Regions from separate parts of the Streptomyces sp. NPDC002784 genome, predicted to be linked through region 1. Evidence: predicted binding sites of a transcription regulator. Region 1 holds the regulator's gene; each other region holds the start of a gene.
What was found. Region 1 encodes HrcA, which represses chaperone genes, less so after heat shock. Its sites were predicted from a motif close to TTNGCACTCNGNNNNNCNGAGTGCNAA; they were not measured.
Positions count from the first base shown of each region.

Region 2: a site for HrcA is predicted at 4,869-4,895, ahead of groL (chaperonin GroEL). Genes of this name have one in related genera too.
Region 3: a site for HrcA is predicted at 1,960-1,986, ahead of groES (co-chaperone GroES). Genes of this name have one in related genera too.

Region 1 covers NZ_JBSFVD010000021.1:67,629-74,192, forward strand. Annotated here, with positions in the region: gene ACWD1Z_RS29085 (16S rRNA (uracil(1498)-N(3))-methyltransferase) at 1-492, opposite strand, end outside; gene ACWD1Z_RS29090 (nitronate monooxygenase) at 489-1,574, opposite strand; gene dnaJ (molecular chaperone DnaJ) at 1,698-2,834, opposite strand; gene hrcA (heat-inducible transcriptional repressor HrcA) at 2,835-3,851, opposite strand; gene ACWD1Z_RS29105 (MBL fold metallo-hydrolase) at 4,013-4,738, shown strand; gene ACWD1Z_RS29110 (DUF3097 domain-containing protein) at 4,773-5,588, shown strand; gene hemW (radical SAM family heme chaperone HemW) at 5,624-6,564, opposite strand, start outside.
Region 2 covers NZ_JBSFVD010000004.1:130,581-137,144, reverse strand. Annotated here, with positions in the region: gene ACWD1Z_RS10580 (tyrosine-protein phosphatase) at 1-561, opposite strand, end outside; gene ACWD1Z_RS10575 (ankyrin repeat domain-containing protein) at 738-1,703, shown strand; gene ACWD1Z_RS10570 (NADH:flavin oxidoreductase) at 1,753-2,883, opposite strand; gene groL (chaperonin GroEL) at 3,084-4,706, opposite strand; gene ACWD1Z_RS10560 (cold-shock protein) at 5,048-5,251, opposite strand; gene ACWD1Z_RS10555 (MoaD/ThiS family protein) at 5,682-5,957, opposite strand; gene thrC (threonine synthase) at 5,954-6,564, opposite strand, start outside.
Region 3 covers NZ_JBSFVD010000001.1:679,561-686,124, reverse strand. Annotated here, with positions in the region: gene ACWD1Z_RS03070 (THUMP-like domain-containing protein) at 1-230, opposite strand, end outside; gene ACWD1Z_RS03065 (polysaccharide deacetylase family protein) at 321-1,244, shown strand; gene ACWD1Z_RS03060 (polysaccharide deacetylase family protein) at 1,241-1,936, shown strand; gene groES (co-chaperone GroES) at 2,133-2,441, shown strand; gene groL (chaperonin GroEL) at 2,560-4,188, shown strand; gene ACWD1Z_RS03045 (ester cyclase) at 4,243-4,950, opposite strand; gene ACWD1Z_RS03040 (SDR family NAD(P)-dependent oxidoreductase) at 5,021-5,794, opposite strand; gene ACWD1Z_RS03035 (MOSC domain-containing protein) at 5,883-6,551, opposite strand.

The DNA.
Region 1 (6,564 bases):
CAGAAGTGCCGCGACCTGCTTGCTCGTTGCCGCGTCCGCGACCTCGGGGAAGCGGACCCGCCGGGACTGCTTGCCGGCCTCCCGCGCGGTGGCCCGCCACTTGCCCAGCGCCTTCAGTCCCCGCTCGCCCTTCCACTGCGTGATGCAGCGGGACGCCGACCACGGCACGATCCCGTCGACCCCGACCTCGGTCATCGTCTCGACGGCCAGCTCACCCCGGTCGCCCTTGGGCAGGGCCTGTACGACGGTGATGCGGGGCCGCGGCCCGGGTTCCTCGGCGACCGAGTCCACCCGGACGGTCAGCCGGTCCTTGCCCTCGGTCTCCAGCACCGCGCACTCCGCCCAGTGCCCGGCGCCGTCGGTGAGGACGACGTCCTCGCCGGGGCGCAGCCGCTTCACGGAGACCGCGTGGCGGCCCTCGGGCCCCTCCAGGACGTACCGTCCGCCGGGGGCCGCGTCGAGGCGCTCGACCACGAACACCGGAGCCGTCATCGTCCCGCACCGCCTTCCTGGGCGGCCGACAACGCTGTCCTGGCGGCGGCGAGTTCGGCCGCGAGGACCTCGACCAGCTGGCCGGCGGGCAGCTCCCGTGCCATCCGGTGGCCCTGCCCCGCCCACAGCGCCATGCCCTGCGCGTCGCCCGCCTTGGCGGCGGCCTTGCGCAGCGGCGAGGTGAGGTGGTGGATCTCGGGGTAGGCGGCGGGGGCGTAGGGGCCGTGCTCGCGCAGGAAGCGGTTGACGAGCCCGCGCGCGGGGCGGCCGGAGAACGCCCGCGTCAGCTCCGTACGGACGAACAGGGGGTTGGTCAGCGCCTGCTTGTGGACCGCGTGGGCGCCGGACTCGGGAGTCGCGAGGAACGCGGTGCCGAGCTGCGCGGCGCTCGCGCCCGCGGCGAGCACGGCGGCGATCTGGCTGCCGCGCATGATGCCGCCGGCGGCGACCACGGGGAGGGCGACGGTCTCGCGGATCTGGGCGAGGAGCGACAGCAGGCCGATGCCGGTGCCGTCGGTCTCGGGGTTGTCGCGGTGCGTGCCCTGGTGGCCGCCGGCTTCGACGCCCTGCGCGATCACCGCGTCGGCACCGGCCCGCTCGACGGCGAGGGCCTCGTCGGCGGTGGTGGCGGTGACGAGGGTGAAGGTTCCGGCCCGGCGCAGGGAGTCGAGCACGTCACTGCTCGGCACGCCGAAGTGGAAGGAGACCACCGGTACCGGGTTGTCGAGCAGGACGGCGAGCTTGGCCTCGTAGCCGTCGTCCCGCCCGCTGTCGCGGTCCCCCAGCTCGGTCTCGTACCAGCCGGCCTCTCCGGCGAGCTGATGGGCGTACACGTCGACGGCCGCCGCGTCCGCGTACTCCGGCTGCGGCATGAAGAGGTTCACGCCGAACGGGCGGCCGGTGAGCCCCCGCAACTGCTTGATCTCCTGGTACATGCCGTCGGCGGTCTTGTACCCGGCGGCGAGGAACCCCAGCCCGCCGGCCTCGGCCACGGCAGCGGCGAGGGCCGGCACGGAGACGCCGCCCGCCATGGGGGCCTGCACGATCGGAAGGGGAAAAAGATCGGTCAGTGCGGAGGACATGACGGCATGTTGTCACGTCCTCCGAACAACTCCGAATCCACCCGTCCGTACGACAGGACCCAGAGCCGGCGCCAGGCGTCAGCGCCCGCCGAAGGCATCCCGCGACAGCGCCTCCACCCCGCGTCAGCGCCCGTTGAAAGCATCCTTCAACCGCGAGAACAACCCCTGCTGCCCCGGCTGGAACTGGCCCTGGGGCCGTTCCTCGCCGCGCAGTTTGGCCAGTTCGCGGAGCAGACGCTCCTGTTCCGGGTCGAGCTTGTTCGGGGTCTGGACCTCGACGTGGACGATCAGGTCGCCCCGGCCGCCGCCGCGCAGATGCGTGACGCCCCGGCCGTGCAGCGGGATCGACTGGCCGGACTGGGTGCCCGGGCGGATGTCGACCTCCTCCAGGCCGTCGAGGGTCTCCAGCGGCACCTTGGTGCCGAGGGACGCCGCCGTCATCGGGAGCGTCACCGTGCAGTGCAGATCGTCGCCGCGCCGCTGGAACTGCGCGTGCGGCAGCTCGTGGATCTCGACGTAGAGGTCACCGGCCGGACCGCCGCCCGGGCCCACCTCGCCCTCACCGGCGAGCTGGATCCGCGTGCCGTTGTCGACACCGGCCGGGATCTTGACCGTGAGCGTACGGCGGGACCGCACCCGGCCGTCACCGGCGCACTCCGGGCACGGCGTCGGCACCACGGTGCCGAAGCCCTGGCACTGCGGACACGGCCGCGAGGTCATGACCTGGCCCAGGAAGGACCGCGTCACCTGCGACACCTCACCGCGCCCGCGGCACATGTCGCACGTCTGCGCGGAGGTCCCCGGCGCGGCGCCCTCGCCGCTGCAGGTGTTGCAGACGACCGCCGTGTCGACCTGGATGTCCTTCGTGGTGCCGAAGGCGGCCTCGTCGAGCTCGATCTCCAGCCGGATCATGGCGTCCTGGCCCCGGCGGGTGCGCGAGCGCGGCCCGCGCTGCGACGCCGTACCGAAGAACGCGTCCATGATGTCCGAGAAGTTCCCGAAGCCGCCCGCGCCGAAGCCGCCGGCGCCCGCGCCGCCCGCCTGGGACAGCGGGTCGCCGCCGAGGTCGTAGACCTGCTTCTTCTGCGGGTCCGAGAGCACCTCGTAAGCGGCGTTGATCTCCTTGAACCGCTCCTGGGTCTTCGGATCGGGGTTGACGTCCGGGTGCAGCTCGCGCGCGAGCCGCCGGAAGGCCTTCTTGATCTCTTCCTGCGACGCGTCGCGACGCACGCCGAGAACGGCGTAGTAGTCCGTGGCCACTTACGACTCCGCCAGGATCTGTCCGACGTACCGTGCCACTGCGCGTACCGCTCCCATCGTTCCCGGGTAATCCATGCGGGTCGGTCCGACCACGCCGAGCTTGGCGACTGCCTCGCCGCCCGAACCGTAGCCGACCGAGACCACGGACGTGGAGTTGAGTCCCTCGTAGGCGTTCTCGTGACCGATGCGTACGGTCATGCCCGAATCCCCGGCCTCGCCAAGGAGCTTGAGGAGCACGACCTGCTCCTCCAGTGCCTCCAGGACGGGCCGGATGGTGAGGGGGAAGTCATGTCCGAAGCGGGTGAGATTGGCGGTGCCGCCGATCATCAGCCGCTCCTCGTTCTCCTCGACCAGCGTCTCCAGCAGCGCGGAGAGGACGGCCGAGACCGTGCCGCGATCCTCCATGTCGAAGCCCTCGGGGAGGTCCTCGACGAGGGTCGGCACATCGGTGAAGCGCCGGCCCGCGATCCGGCTGTTCAGCCGGGCCCGCAGATCGGCCAGGGACGCCTCGCCGAACGGCGCGGGGCAGTCGACCATCCGCTGCTCGACCCGCCCGGTGTCCGTGATCAGCACCAGCATCACGCGCGCGGGGGCGAGCGAGAGCAGCTCGACATGGCGCACGGTGGACCGGGTGAGCGACGGATACTGCACGACGGCGACCTGCCGGGTGAGCTGCGCGAGCAGCCGTACCGTCCTGGCCACCACGTCGTCGAGGTCGACGGCGCCCTCCAGGAAGTTCTGGATGGCCCGCCGCTCGGGCGCGGTCATCGGCTTGACGCCGGCCAGCTTGTCGACGAAGAGCCGGTAGCCCTTGTCGGTCGGGATGCGCCCGGCGCTTGTGTGCGGCTGGGCGATGTAGCCCTCGTCCTCCAGCGCCGCCATGTCGTTGCGGACGGTCGCCGGGGAGACGCCGAGGTTGTGCCGCTCGGTCAGGGCCTTCGACCCCACCGGCTCCTCGGTGCCCACGTAGTCCTGGACGATGGCGCGCAGCACCTGCAGCCTGCGTTCACTCAGCATCCGCGCACACCTCCAGAAGTCGCACCCCCAGTCCCCCGGGGCCCTTCGCCTGGCACTCGGTCCGCCCGAGTGCCAGCGTTCCCGGCCCAGTGTACGGCGGTGGGGCACTCCCCGGGCAAGGTCGGTCCTGCTGTGATGGGTCGTACAGCTAGCGTCGCGGTATGACGGTGACTTGGGAAGAGCTGGGATGGGAGCGGGTCGCGGCCGGGGTGGGCCGGTGCCGGCTGCCCGGCTGGGACTGTACGGCGGGCCTGGTCGTCGGAGAGGGTAAGGCGCTGGTGGTCGACGCCGGGTCGAGCCTGGCCGAGGGGGCCCGGCTGCGGATGCGGGCGGAGGCGCTCGCCGGTCACCGTGTGACGCATCTCGCGCTGACGCATCCCCACTTCGACCATGTCCTCGGGGCCGCGGCGTTCGCGGAGGCGGAGGTCTACGGCGCGGTGGGCATCGACTCGGTGTACGGGCCGCACGGCCGGGCGGCGCTGCGCGCGGACGCGGTGCGCCACGGGCTGGACGCGCGCGCGGCCGACGAGGCGGTGGACGTCCTCACGCCGCCCCGGCATCACGTCTCCGGCGAGTGGACCCTGGACCTCGGCCCCGGCCGCCAGGTCCTGCTGGCGAACGTGGGCCCCGGCCACACGGCCCACGACCTGGTGGTCCTGGTCCCCGGCTCCCCGGAGGTCGTCTTCTGCGGCGACCTGGTGGAGGAGTCGGGCGACCCCCAGGCCGGCCCGGACGCCGTACCGTCGCGGTGGCCGGCGGCGCTGGACCGGCTGCTGGCGCTGGGCGGCGAGGACGCGCTGTACGTGCCCGGTCACGGGGCGGTGGTGGACGCGGCGTTCGTGCGGGCGCAGCGGGACGCGCTGGCGGCCCGTTTCGGCGTGTCGTAGGACCTGGTCCGGCGCTTCTCCTATCGTCATCCGAATGCGCCAGTACTCTCCGGACCTGACCCCGCCGTGGAAGAAGCCCAAGCCGGTCCCCGAGGTCGAGGCGGAGCCCGGCCTGGTGGTCGAGGAGCCCGGCACCGGCTTCTGCGGAGCGGTGATCCGCTGCGAGGCGGGCACGGTGACCCTGGAGGACCGCTTCGGCAAGCACCGGGTGTTCCCGCTGGAGCCGCGCGGGTTCCTGCTGGAGGGCAGGGCGGTGACGCTGGTACGCCCGTCCTCGGGATCTCCGGCACGCCCCGCCCGTACCGCCTCCGGCTCGGTCGCCGTGCCCGGGGCACGCGCGCGGGTCGCCCGCGCCGGGCGGATCTACGTCGAGGGCCGCCACGACGCGGAACTGGTGGAGAAGGTCTGGGGCGACGACCTGCGCGTCGAGGGCGTGGTGGTGGAGTACCTGGGGGGCGTCGACGACCTGCCGGGCATCGTGGCGGAGTTCGCGCCGGGGCCGGACGCGCGGCTGGGGGTGCTGGTGGACCACCTCGTGCCCGGCACCAAGGAGTGGCGCATCGCACAGCAGGTGACCAGCGATCACGCGCTGGTCGTGGGCCACCCCTACATCGACATCTGGGAGGCGGTGAAGCCGTCGTCCCTGGGCATCCCGGGCTGGCCGCGGGTGCCGCACGGGCAGGACTGGAAGACGGGCGTGTGCCGGGCGCTCGGGTGGCCGTCGGAGAACACGGGCGCGGTGTGGCAGGCGATTCTGGCGCGGGTGAACTCGTACAAGGACCTGGAGCCGGAGCTGCTGGGGAGAGTCGAGGAACTGATCGACTTCGTCACGGACAGCGGCGGGGCCTGACGCCCCGAGGGCGCCGGGACCCGCCTTGGGAGCGATCAGTCCACCAGGTCCCGGACCACCGCGTCCGCCAGCAGCCGCCCCCGGAGCGTCAGTACCGCGCGGCCCTCCTCGTAGGGGCCCTCCTGGAGCAGCCCCTCCGCCCGTGCCCGCCGGGCGGCCGCCAGGCCCGCCTCGTGCAGCAGGGACAGCGCGACGCCCTCACGCAGGCGCAGCTCCAGCAGGATCCGCTCGACGCGGCGGTCCTCCGCCGGGAGCAGCTCCCGGCCGGCGCCCGGGGACCGGCCCGCCGCCAGGGCCGCCGCGTAGGCCCCCGGATGCTTCACGTTCCACCAGCGCACCCCGCCCACGTGCGAGTGCGCCCCGGGACCGGCCCCCCACCAGTCGGCGCCGCGCCAGTACAGCTCGTTGTGCCGGCACCGGCCCGCCTCCGAGGTCGCCCAGTTCGAGACCTCGTACCAGTCGAAGCCCGCCGACGACAGCACGGATTCCGCCATCAGGTAGCGGTCGGCGTGGACGTCGTCGTCGGTCATCGGGACCTCGCCCCGGCGGATCCGGCGGGCCAGCTGCGTGCCCTCCTCGACGATCAAGGCGTACGCGGAGATGTGGTCGGGGCCGGCGCCGATCGCCGCGTCCAGCGAGGCCCGCCAGTCGTCGTCCGTCTCGCCGGGCGTGCCGTAGATCAGGTCCAGGTTCACCTGCTCGAAGCCCGCCGCGTGGGCCTCCGCCACGCATGCCTCCGGCCGCCCCGGCGTGTGCGTGCGGTCCAGCACCTGCAGCACATGCCGCTTCGCGCTCTGCATGCCGAAGGAGATCCGGTTGAACCCGCCCTCCCGCAGCGCCGACAGGTACGCCGGGTCCACCGACTCCGGGTTCGCCTCCGTCGTGATCTCGGCGTCCGGCGCGAGGCCGAACTCGTCGCGGATCGCGTGCAGCATCCGGACCAGATCGTCCGCCGCCAGCAGGGTCGGCGTACCGC
Region 2 (6,564 bases), on a different contig from region 1:
CACCGTGTACGTGGCGCCGGTGGGCACGCGGTCCGGGTCCGCCGCGCGCTCCGACTGCATCCGCAGGTCGAACACCGCCCGGACGCCGAGCCGCGCCAGCTTCGCCAGGTCGCCGTCGGTGAGGTGGTTCAGGGCGTCGGAGCGGTAGATCTCGCCCATCTTCACCCAGTGGCCGTCCTTGGTCCGGTAGCCGCCCGCGTCACGGAAGTTGACGGTCCCGTCGAGCTTGATCAGCCGGTCCGCGAGGTGCAGCGACCCACCGCGCTCGGGCACCAGGTCGAACCACTGCCGGTCGGCGGCGGCCAGACCCCGCACGGTCACGTCACCCCGCGCGCCGCCCCGGGCGACGACCTCGCCGCCGGCCTTCACGGTCACCTTCCGCACGCCGGGCGCGGTCCAGACGATCCGGTACGAGCCGTCGTCGTTCGCGGTGACGGTGGCGGCGGAGAAGGGGATGCGGTGGCCCGTCGGGGACGCGTGGGCGGCGGCCGGGACGGCCGTGGCGGAGGCGGCGAGCGCGGTAAGGGCGAGAGCGGCACCGGCGCGGGTGAGGTTCTTCATGGGACGGATGGTGTGTGCACACATCGACATCCGGGTGAACGCCAGTCGGCTGACACCTTCTGCCGTGATGGCAGTTTGTGCCAGCTGTCAGTGGCGTCTGCGAGGGTGTCCGTACGGAGGTCGACGGGGCCGGCTGTGGGCCGTCGGCGGGGTGTGCGCGCTGAAGGGGGGGCCCCGTGACGGGGCACGGCTGGGACGGCATGGACCACCGCGACTGGAAGGACCACGAGGAGGTGCGGCGGCGGCTCGACGCGGGGGCCGATCCGGAGCGGTTCGGCGTCGGGGGCTCGCGGCCCCTGCACCGGGCCGCGGTGTTCGGCTCGCCCCCGGTCGTCGCGGAGCTCGCGGGCCGGGTGGCCGACGTGGACGCGCAGAAGAGGGGGGTGACCGCTCTCTGGGAGGCGCTGATGGGCCGCCGCACGGAGAACGCCCGCGCGCTGATCGCCGCGGGCGCCGACCCGTACTGGGTCGGGTACGGCGGCTGGACCGTGGCCCGCCTCAGCCTCGCCGGACCCGATCCAGACCTGGTGCCGCTGGAGGAGGGCAGACCCGGTCTCACGGACGCCGAACGCGCGGTCGCGGAGGAGGGGCGACGGCTCATAGCGGCGCTCGGCGACTGTCACTACGACGGCCTGGGGCTGGCGTGCGTCGCCGGGATCGACGCCGGGGAAGCGGTACGGCGGCTGTCGGCGACCCCGGTCGACCCGGAGTTCATGGCCGGGCTGATGGAGGACCCGCTCTCCGCCTACGACCTGGACGAGGACATGCGCCTCCTCGGCGTGACGGCCGTGCCGGGCGGCTGTGTCGTCACCCAGCCGTGGGGCTACGCCCCGTCGCAGCCGGTCGTCATGCGGCTCCTGTCCGAGGGCACCCTGGCCTACGGCCTGTACGCCAACGCCAAGAGCGGCAACCAGGGCTGCGTCTTCCGCGACGGCGTCGGCGAGGGCTGGGACCTGCATCCCGGCGGCGGCCCGAACCCGCAGGACGGACCGCGGGAGGTCCTCTTCGCATACGTCCACGCCTACCACGCGATCGCCTACTGCCTCGCCTACGCCGGTCTGCGCCCGACGGACGCCCGCTCGGTCCTCGGCCCGCCGGACCACTGGGTCCGGCTGCCGGAGCGGGATTACTGGACGCACTGACCTGGACGCGGGTGAGGGGCCCGGCGCGGCCGGGCCCCTGGGGTGAGCGTCAGCTCAGGGTCTTCAGGGCGGCCGGGTCGTACGCGGCCAGTTCCGACACGCGGCCCGCCAGGACCTTCTGCGCCCACCGCGGGTCCTGGAGGAGGGCGCGGCCGACGGCCACCAGGTCGAACTCGTCGCGCTCCAGGCGGTCCAGGAGGTTGTCGAGGGAGCCCGTCTCGGCACCCTCGCCCTGGAACGCCTTGAGGAAGTCGCCGTTCAGGCCGACCGAGCCGACGGTGATGGCGGGCCTGCCGGTCAGCTTCTTGGTCCAGCCGGCCAGGTTCAGGTCCGATCCCTCGAACTCGGGGAGCCAGTAGCGGCGGGTGGAGGCGTGGAAGGCGTCGACACCGGCCGCCGCGAGCGGGGCGAGGATGGCCTCCAGCTCCTCCGGGGTTTCGGCGAGGCGGGCGTCGTAGGCGTCCTGCTTCCACTGCGAGTAGCGGAAGATGACGGGGAAGCCGGGCGAGACGGCGGCGCGGACGGCGGCCACGATCTCCGCGGCGAACCGGGTCCGGGCCACCGGGTCACCGCCGTAGGCGTCGGTGCGACGGTTGGTGCCCGCCCACAGGAACTGGTCGATCAGATAGCCGTGCGCGCCGTGCAGTTCGACGCCGTCGAAGCCGATCCGCTCCGCCGCGGCGGCGGCCTCGGCGAACGCGCCGATGACGTCGTCGAGGTCCTGCTGGGTCATGGCCTTGCCGGTGACCTCGTCGGCGCCGACGCGCAGACCCGAGGGGCCGACCGCGGGGGCGTCCGCGAACGGCGGCTCGCCCTGGCGGCGGACCATGCCGATGTGCCACAGCTGCGGCACGATCGTGCCGCCCGCCGCGTGCACCGCGTCGGCGACCTTCGCCCACCCCGCGAGCTGCTCGGCCCCGTGGAAGCGCGGCACCCGGTCGCTCTGGCCGGCCGAGTCATGGCCGACGTACGTCCCCTCGGTGACGATCAGGCCGACACCGGCGGCGGCCCGGCGGGCGTAGTACGACACCACGTCCTCGCCCGGGACGCCGCCCGGCGAGAACATCCGGGTCATCGGCGCCATGACGATGCGGTTGGGCACGGTCAGGCCGTTGATCGAGGTCGGGCGGGAGAGGATCTCGGCGGCGCGCGAGGCGGCCTCGGATGCGGCGACGGTCACGTGGGGGCTCCTTGAGGGGGTACCGACGGGTATGTGCGCGTGCATTTACCACACCTCGGTGTCAACCTCCGGGACCCCGCCCCCATTCCCCCCGACCGGGAAATGACCGTATGACCCAGCCCACGAACACGCCCGAGGGCGGCACCCCCTGACGAACAGGGAGTGCCGCCCTCGGCAGAACGACGACCGACCGGAGTCGATCAGAAGTCCATGTCACCGCCCGGCATGCCGCCCGGAGCGGCCGCGGCGGCCTTCTCCGGCTTGTCGGCGATGACGGCCTCGGTGGTGAGGAACAGCGCCGCGATGGAGGCGGCGTTCTGCAGCGCGGAACGCGTCACCTTCGCCGGGTCGATGATGCCCTCGGCGATCATGTCGACGTACTCACCGGTCGCGGCGTTCAGGCCGTGGCCGACGGGCAGGTTGCGCACCTTCTCGACGATGACGCCGCCCTCGAGACCACCGTTGACGGCGATCTGCTTGAGCGGGGCCTCCAGCGCGAGCTTCACGGCGTTGGCGCCGGTCGCCTCGTCGCCCGAGAGGTCGAGCTTCTCGAAGACCGAGGAGGCCTGCAGCAGGGCCACGCCACCACCGGCGACGATGCCCTCCTCGACGGCCGCCTTGGCGTTGCGCACGGCGTCCTCGATGCGGTGCTTGCGCTCCTTGAGCTCCACCTCGGTGGCGGCACCGGCCTTGATGACGGCCACGCCGCCGGCCAGCTTCGCCAGACGCTCCTGCAGCTTCTCCCGGTCGTAGTCCGAGTCGCTGTTCTCGATCTCGGCGCGGATCTGGTTGACCCGGCCCTGGACCTGCTCCGAGGAGCCGGAACCGTCGACGATCGTGGTCTCGTCCTTGGTGATGACGACCTTGCGGGCCTTGCCCAGGAGGTCGAGGGAGGTGTTCTCCAGCTTGAGACCGACCTCCTCGGAGATGACCTCGCCGCCGGTGAGGATGGCGATGTCGTTCAGCATCGCCTTGCGGCGGTCGCCGAAGCCCGGGGCCTTGACGGCGACGGACTTGAAGGTGCCGCGGATCTTGTTGACGACCAGGGTCGACAGGGCCTCGCCCTCGACGTCCTCGGCGATGATCAGCAGCGGCTTGCCCGACTGCATGACCTTCTCCAGCAGCGGGAGCAGGTCCTTGACCGAGGAGATCTTGGAGTTGGCGATCAGGATGTACGGGTCGTCGAGGACGGCCTCCATACGCTCCATGTCGGTGGCGAAGTACGCCGAGATGTAGCCCTTGTCGAAGCGCATACCCTCGGTGAGCTCCAGCTCCAGACCGAAGGTCTGGGACTCCTCGACGGTGATGACGCCTTCCTTGCCGACCTTGTCCATGGCCTCGGCGATGAGCTCGCCGATCTGGGTGTCGGCGGCGGAGATGGAGGCCGTGGAGGCGATCTGCTCCTTGGTCTCGACGTCCTTCGCCTGCTCCAGCAGGGCGGCGGAGACGGCCTCGACGGCCTTCTCGATACCGCGCTTCAGGGCCATCGGGTTGGCACCGGCGGCGACGTTGCGCAGGCCCTCGCGGACCAGCGCCTGGGCGAGAACGGTCGCCGTGGTCGTACCGTCACCAGCGACGTCGTCCGTCTTCTTGGCGACTTCCTTGACCAGCTCGGCGCCGATCTTCTCGTACGGGTCCTCGAGCTCGATCTCCTTGGCGATGGAGACACCGTCGTTGGTGATCGTGGGGGCGCCCCACTTCTTCTCGAGGACGACGTTGCGGCCCTTGGGGCCGAGCGTCACCTTCACGGCGTCCGCGAGCTGGTTCATGCCGCGCTCGAGGCCGCGCCGCGCCTCCTCGTCGAACGCGATGATCTTGGCCATGTGAAGTGGTCCCTCCAGGACTGGGGGTGATTCCTTCGGACCGCGCCCGCGCCCGCGACGGACGGCTCGCCGGCCTGTGGTTCCTTGCCCCACCTGGCCTGCGGGCCTCACCGACCCGGTCCTTCGTTGTCACTCTCACCTTCAGAGTGCTAACGCCAATGATTAGCACTCGGGGTAGGCGAGTGCAAGCGGCTCTCGGGGATCGGGCCCCCTGTGTGCGGTTCTCATGCGGTTGCCGTCGGGTCCGCCGGGCACACGGAAGGGCTCGCACCCGGGGGGTTGGTCCCCTTGGTGCGAGCCCTTCAGCGGAAGACGTAGCTTGCGGTTCGTTGGTCGCGCGTTCAGGCAGATACGCGAACCATGTCGGCCTGCGGGCCCTTCTGGCCCTGCGAGATCTCGAACTCGACCCGCTGGCCCTCTTCCAGGGTGCGGTACCCGTCCATCTGGATCGCGCTGTAGTGGACGAAAACATCCGCACCACCGTCGACCGCGATGAAGCCGTACCCCTTCTCCGCGTTGAACCACTTGACGGTGCCCTGAGCCATGCCTAACTCCCCTATTACTGGCCCTTGCACAGATCCGCACTTCGCGGATCCGGGTCAGACCTCACCCCCCACGGTTTGGGGGCGTGCGCCGGAACGCGTCGACCGCGGCTGAATGTATCTGTCCAACTGCCGTCTGCAACAGGTCAATCGGACGAGAATTCTGGACGCGCACAGTCCGGAATGTAGTGAGAATTCGCCCGAACTCAGGGCAAGTCGGGCTCCATAAAAGGAGCAGATGACGCAAAAGGCGCGCACACTTTGGCTACTTCTCGTCGCATAGGGCTTCAGTACTCATATGCGCCCGGCATGCGAAGTGCGACGGGTTCCCCAACTGTACCGCGCTCAACCAAGCAGAATTGCCCCCTCCGTTTGTCTTACGGAGAGGGCAATTCGATGAACTCAGGGTAACGCGCCTTACCGACGGTAACGATCAGCCGCCGGCCACCGCCGGAATGATGGAAACTCCGGCGCCGTCGGGGGTCGCCGTCTGCAGGCCCTGCTCGAAGCGGACGTCGTCGTCATTGACGTACACATTCACGAAGCGGCGCAGCTTGCCCTGGTCGTCCAGGACCCGGGCGGCGATTCCGGTGTGGTTCTTCTCCAGGTCGGCGATGACCTCGGCGAGGGTGCCACCCTCGGCCGTCACCTCGGCGGCACCACCGGTGTAGGTGCGCAGGATGGTGGGGATGCGGACGTTGACGCTCATGAGTCGAGGCCAGCCTCTCGGAAGGAGTCGAGGTTCGGGCGGATCGTCGCGGTGAGGCCGGTGCCGGCCACCGCGTCGAGGGTCTTGAGGCCGTCGCCGGTGTTGAGGACGACCGTCGTCCTGGTGGGGTCGAGCAGGCCGTTCTCGATCAGCTTGCGCGTCACGCCCACCGTCACGCCGCCCGCCGTCTCCGCGAAGATCCCCTCGGTCCGGGCCAGCAGCTTGATCGCGTCGACCACCTGCTCGTCGGTCACGTCCTCCACCGCGCCGCCGGTGCGCCGGGCGATGTCCAGGACGTAGGGCCCGTCGGCCGGGTTGCCGATGGCCAGCGACTTGGCGATGGTGTTCGGCTTCTGCGGCCGGACCACGTCGTGGCCCGCCTTGTAGGCCACCGACACCGGCGAGCACCCCTCGGCCTGCGCGCCGAAGATCTTGTACGGCCTGTCCTCGACGAGCCCGAGCTTGATCAGCTCCTGCAGACCCTTGTCGATCTTCGTCAGCTGCGAGCCGGACGCGATCGGCACGACGATCTGGTCCGGGAGCCGCCAGCCGAGCTGCTCGCAGATCTCGTACGCCAGGGTCTTGGAGCCCTCCGCGTAGTACGGCC
Region 3 (6,564 bases), on a different contig from region 1:
TGCTCGACGCCGTTCGGCGTGAAGAACATCCGCCCCGCGTCCTCGGCGCCGAACTTGGCCTCCGCCCGCTGCCGCAGCCGCGCCTGGCCGAGCGCCGCCGACACCAGGTCCGCGGGGTGGTCCCGGCGCAGCCGGGTGGCGACCGCGAGTTCGTCGGCGGGGGCGGTGCCGCGCACCGCGTCGAGGAGGGCGCGGCCCTCGGGGGTGAGGAGGGGAGCGAGGTCGTTCACCGGGTCATTGTGGGCCAGTCGGTGGACGGTACGCCCGCGGCGGCGGTGTCGGCCGGGCGTCGCAGGGGGCGGCTGGGAGGATCCGATCCCATGCGAGTAGTAGTACAAAATGATAAAAAACGGTCCGTGCGAGGGGCCCGGATCCGCGGCGGAATCGCCGTGCTCGCCGTCGCCGCCATCGCCTCCGGCTGCGCCCAGGGCACCGCGTCCCGCCCGGCCCCCGGCCAGCAGCCCCTGCTGGCACCGCCCGCCCGCGCCCTGGACTCCTACGCCACCCAGCTGCGCGCCACCGCCGCGGCCCGGGCCGCCGCCGCGAAACGCTGGGGCCTGGCCAAGGTCCCGCTGACAGCCCCCGCCCCGCCCGCGAAGAAGCCGAGGATCACCACCCGCAAGGGCTTCGAGGTCGACGGGCACACCCAACGCAACCTCCCGCCGGTCTTCACCACCGTCCCCACCGAGCGGAAGATCGTCTTCCTCACCATCGACGACGGCGCCGAGAAGGACCCGGCGTTCCTGCGGATGATGACCGAGCTGCGGATCCCGTACACCGCCTTCCTCAGCGACTACCTGGTCAAGGAGGACTACGCCTACTTCAAGCGGATGCGCGACCGAGGGGTCGGCCTGCACAACCACACCCTCCATCACCCCTTCATGCCCGGCCTGTCCTACGCCCGCCAGAAGCGCGAGATCTGCGGCATGCAGGACGTGATCGAGAAGCGGTACGGCACCCGGCCCGACCTCTTCCGGCCGCCCTTCGGCAACTACAACGCCAACACCCTGCGCGCCGCCAAGGCGTGCGGCATCACGCACGTGCCCCTGTGGAACGAGGAGGTCTTCGTCGACCGCTGGGAGTACCGCGAGTGGGACCGGGACATCCACCCCGGCGACATCGTGCTCAGCCACTTCCGGGGCAAGGAGCACTGGAAGGGCACCATGCCCGACATGATCCGCCGGTTCCTCGACAGGATCACCGCCGAGGGGTACGCGGTGGCCCGTCTCGAGGACTACCTGTGAGGCCCCGGGGCCCGCTGGCCGGGGCGGTGGCGGCCGTCCTCCTGACGGGCTGCGCCCAGGCCGCGGGCCCCTCGGACCGGCCGCCCCAGGGGCCGCCCGGGGCCGTTCTGCCGCCGGTCGTGCAGCATGTCGCCACCGACGACCGGGTCGTCTTCCTCACCTACGACGACGGCGCCGAGCAGGACCCCCGGTTCGTCGACCTGGTCCGCGCGCGGCGGCTGCCGGTCGCCATGTTCCTCACGGACAGCGTGGTCGGCCCGGGCTACGGCCACTTCGCGCGGCTGCAGTCGGTGGGCGCGTCGATCCAGAACCACACCCTCGACCACCGGGCCCTGCGCGGCCTGCCGTACGCCGGGCAGCGCGCCGAGATCTGCGGCCAGCAGGACAAGCTGCGCGCCCGCTTCGGCATCCGCCCCCGCCTCTTCCGCCCCCCGCACGGCACGTACGACACGACCACGCTCCGCGCGGCGGCCGGCTGCGGGATCTCGGCGGTGGTGCTGTGGCGGGCGGCGATGGGCGGCGACGGCCGGCTGGCCTACACCGAGGGCCCCCACCGCCTGCGCCCCGGCGACATCGTCTCGCTGCCCTCGGACGACCCGACGGGGGTGCCGCTGGTGGAGCGGACACGGCGGCTGCTGGGGGAGATCCGGGAGCGGGGACTGAGGGTCGGCAGGCTCGAGAACTACCTGTGACGCGCCGCGCCGAGCCGTCGGCATTAGCAGTCCGCTTGACCGAGTGCTAATCACGGTCATAGTCTCAGGTCTGGCACTCCCCACTGGAGAGTGCCAACTACGCGACGGGCAGGTCCGGCACCCGCGACGACGGATCCACCTGGTCGCCACCTCAGACAGTTAACCCCGTGAGATCTCCGAAGGGGGAGGTCGGATCGTGACGACCACCAGCTCCAAGGTTGCCATCAAGCCGCTCGAGGACCGCATTGTGGTCCAGCCGCTCGACGCTGAGCAGACCACCGCCTCTGGCCTGGTCATCCCGGACACCGCCAAGGAGAAGCCCCAGGAGGGCGTCGTCCTTGCCGTGGGCCCGGGCCGCTTCGAGAACGGCGACCGTCTGCCGCTCGACGTCAAGACCGGCGACATCGTGCTGTACAGCAAGTACGGCGGCACCGAGGTGAAGTACAACGGCGAGGAGTACCTCGTCCTCTCGGCTCGCGACGTGCTCGCGATCATCGAGAAGTAACCACAACCTCACAGTTTTTCCAGCTGCGCCCCTGGCCCCCGCGACCACATAAGAAGCCGGGCGCCCGGGGCGCAGTTTCTTTTTGAGAACCCACCGATCCGAGAGGGCTCCCGCTGTCATGGCGAAGATCCTGAAGTTCGACGAGGACGCCCGTCGCGCCCTCGAGCGCGGCGTCAACAAGCTGGCCGACACGGTCAAGGTGACGATCGGCCCCAAGGGCCGCAACGTCGTCATCGACAAGAAGTTCGGCGCCCCCACCATCACCAACGACGGCGTCACCATCGCCCGCGAGGTCGAGCTCGACGACCCGTACGAGAACCTCGGCGCCCAGCTGGTGAAGGAGGTGGCGACCAAGACCAACGACATCGCGGGTGACGGTACGACCACCGCCACCGTGCTGGCCCAGGCGCTCGTCCGCGAGGGCCTGAAGAACGTCGCCGCGGGTGCCTCCCCGGCGCTGCTGAAGAAGGGCATCGACGCGGCCGTCGCCGCCGTGTCCGAGGAGCTCCTCGCCACCGCGCGCCCGATCGACGAGAAGTCCGACATCGCCGCCGTCGCCGGTCTGTCCGCCCAGGACAGCCAGGTCGGCGAGCTGATCGCCGAGGCGATGGACAAGGTCGGCAAGGACGGTGTCATCACCGTCGAGGAGTCCAACACCTTCGGTCTGGAGCTGGACTTCACCGAGGGCATGGCCTTCGACAAGGGCTACCTGTCGCCGTACTTCGTGACGGACCAGGAGCGCATGGAGGCCGTCCTGGAGGACCCGTACATCCTCATCAACCAGGGCAAGATCTCCTCCATCCAGGACCTGCTGCCGCTGCTGGAGAAGGTCATCCAGTCGGGTGCCTCCAAGCCGCTGCTGATCATCGCCGAGGACGTCGAGGGCGAGGCCCTGTCGACCCTGGTCGTGAACAAGATCCGCGGCACCTTCAACGCGGTCGCGGTCAAGGCCCCCGGCTTCGGTGACCGCCGCAAGGCGATGCTGCAGGACCTGGCGGTCCTCACCGGCGCCACGGTCATCTCCGAGGAGGTCGGCCTCAAGCTCGACCAGGCCGACCTGGACGTGCTGGGCTCCGCCCGCCGTGTCACGGTCACCAAGGACGACACGACCGTCGTCGACGGCGCCGGCAACGCCGAGGACGTCGCGGGCCGCGTCGCCCAGATCAAGGCCGAGATCGAGAACACCGACTCCGACTGGGACCGCGAGAAGCTCCAGGAGCGCCTCGCGAAGCTGGCCGGCGGCGTGTGCGTGATCAAGGTCGGCGCCGCCACCGAGGTGGAGCTGAAGGAGAAGAAGCACCGTCTGGAGGACGCCATCTCCGCGACCCGCGCCGCGGTCGAGGAGGGCATCGTCTCCGGTGGTGGCTCCGCTCTGGTGCACGCCGCCAAGGTGCTCGAGGGCGGCCTCGGCAAGACCGGCGACGAGGCCACCGGTGTCGCCGTGGTCCGCCGCGCGGTCGTCGAGCCGCTGCGCTGGATCGCCGAGAACGCCGGCCTGGAGGGTTACGTCATCACCGCCAAGGTCGCCGAGCTCGACAAGGGCCAGGGCTTCAACGCCGCCACCGGCGAGTACGGCGACCTGGTCAAGGCCGGCGTCATCGACCCGGTGAAGGTCACCCGCTCCGCCCTGGAGAACGCCGCCTCCATCGCCTCCCTCCTCCTCACGACCGAGACCCTGGTCGTCGAGAAGAAGGAAGAGGAGGAGCCGGCCGCCGGTCACGGCCACAGCCACGGCCACTCCCACTGACGCACGTCAGCACTGAGGCCCGGCACCCCTGGGGGTGCCGGGCCTTCGCGTTGCCTACCGCTCCAGCCCCTCCAGCGCGCCCAGCTGCTCCATCAGCCCCAGCCGGTCGTACTGCCACCAGCCCTCGGCGATCTTCCCCTCCGGGGTGCAGCGGTGGATGGTGCACCCGGTCATGGACACCTGCCGTCCGGTGGCCCCGATGCCCATGAAGTCGCCCGTGTGCCGGCCGTCGAAGGCCCAGCGGGTGCACACCAGGTCGCCCTGGGCCAGCTGGTCCTCGATCGTGAACGTGAAGTCGAAGCCGTCGCGCCACATCCGCACCTCGCGCCGCATCGCGTCGATGCCGATGGTGTCCTGCGGGTTGGCGGGATCGTGGTCGTGATAGTCCTCGATGAGCACGTCGTTCAGCGTCGGGGCATCGTCCTTCCCGGCTACCTCCTCGAAGAACCGCCGCACGGTCGCCTCGGCCAGCTGGTCGTCCCGCACGACGTCCAGATCGGTGAACGTCGGCGTCTCGTCGCAGAGGGCGACCATGTCCTGGAAGATCCGGCCGGTCTCCGGGAGATCCGAGTTCCGCATCGCCTCCTCGTACGACGGGAACTCCACGATCTCGATGAAGTGCGACGCGTCGGACCGGTCCTTGCCGATCACGCTGTGCGTCGCGGTCCGCTTCCCCTTGGTCTGCTCGACCCACGTGTCCATCAGCCGGTCCATCTCGTCGAACCGGCTTGTCCTGCAGTCGATGAGCTGTACGAACGTCATGGCGTCGCCTCCGTCCCCCGAGGGTCCGGTCGAACAGCTCCATTGTCTCCGCTCGGCCGGACTCGCGCCCCTACTGCGGCCCGTACTTGCGTCCCGTCCGGGAGCTGAGCCCGCCGAGCATCCCGCGCGGCACCACCTTCGTGACGCCCATCAGCACCTTGTACCGGGGGTCGGGGATCGACACCGTCCTGCCCCGCGCCAGATCGTCCAGGGCGGACGCGACCAGCTTGTCGGCGTCCAGCCACATCCAGCCGGGGATGTTGTCCGTGCCCATCCCGGCCCGCTCATGGAACTCGGTGCGCACGAAGCCGGGGCACAGCGCCATCAGCCGGACGCCGCTGCCGGCCAGGTCGCGCGCCGCGCCCTGGGTGAACTGCACGACCCACGCCTTGGAGGCGCCGTAGGTCCCGCGCGGCACGAAGGCGGCGACCGAGGCGACGTTCACGACCCCGCCCCGGCCCCGCTCGCGCATCGCCTCGGCCGCCGCGGACGTCAGCCGCAGCACCGCCTCGCAGTGCACCTTGAGCATCTTCAGCTCGTCGGCCATGGAGACGTCGAGATAGCGGCCCTTGTTGCCGAAACCGGCGTTGTTGATCAGCAGGTCGACGGGGTTCCTGCGGTCGGCGAGCCGGGCGGCCACCGCCTCGATGCCCTCGTCCGTCGCCAGGTCCGCGGTCAGGACCTCCGCCTCGATGCCGTGCCGGTCGTGCAGCTCGGTCGCCTGCTCGCGCAGCCGCTTGGTGTCCCGTGCGACGAGGACGAGGTTGTGTCCGTCGGCGGCCAGCCGCCGTGCGAAGGCGGCGCCGATGCCCGCGGTCGATCCCGTGATGAGAGCCGTTGTCATGACGCAAGATTAGTGACCCGGACCGGGCGCATCCGCTCCGCGCCCGGCTCCTCCCCAGGACCTGCCCACCTCGCCGCCGGACGCTACGTCAGACGCCGTACCGCGACACGTACTTGCGTGCCGCCGCCAGCGACTCCGGGTGCAGCGCCTCGCCCGCCGGCAGCAGCCGCGGCAGCAGCTCCCGCTGCGTGGTGACCGCCCGGAACTGCAGCGCCACCGTCACCTCGTGGTCCGGCCGGCGCAGGATCTCGATCGCGTCGCCCGCCCGCACCACACCCGGCTCGATCACCCGCAGATACGCCCCCGGCGCCCCCTTCGCCGTGAACCGCTTCACCCACCGCTGCTCACCCAGGTGGCCCTGGAAGGTACGGCAGGGAATCCGCCCGCACGTCACCTCCAGCACCAGCTCCGGGCCGACCCGCCAGCGCTCCCCGATCAGGGCGCCGGACACGTCCAGGCCGCTGGTGGTGAAGTTCTCGCCGAAGGCGCCGCTCGCCAGCGGGCGCCCCAGTTCGCGCTCCCAGTCGTCCAGGTCCTCGCGCGCCATCGCGTACACGGCCTGGTCGTCCCCGCCGTGATGCCGTGTGTCGCATATGTCGTCCCCGGCCAGCCCGCTCGCCCCGGTCCCCTTCGGCCCCGGCGCCGCCACCCGCACCGGCGCGTCGGCCGGCCGCTTGTCGATCGCGGTCACACCCTCGGGGTGGTCCGTGTAGGGCACCGCCGTCCGGCGGCCCAGATTCACAGAGAGAAGCTTCATGGCGGCACGGTAG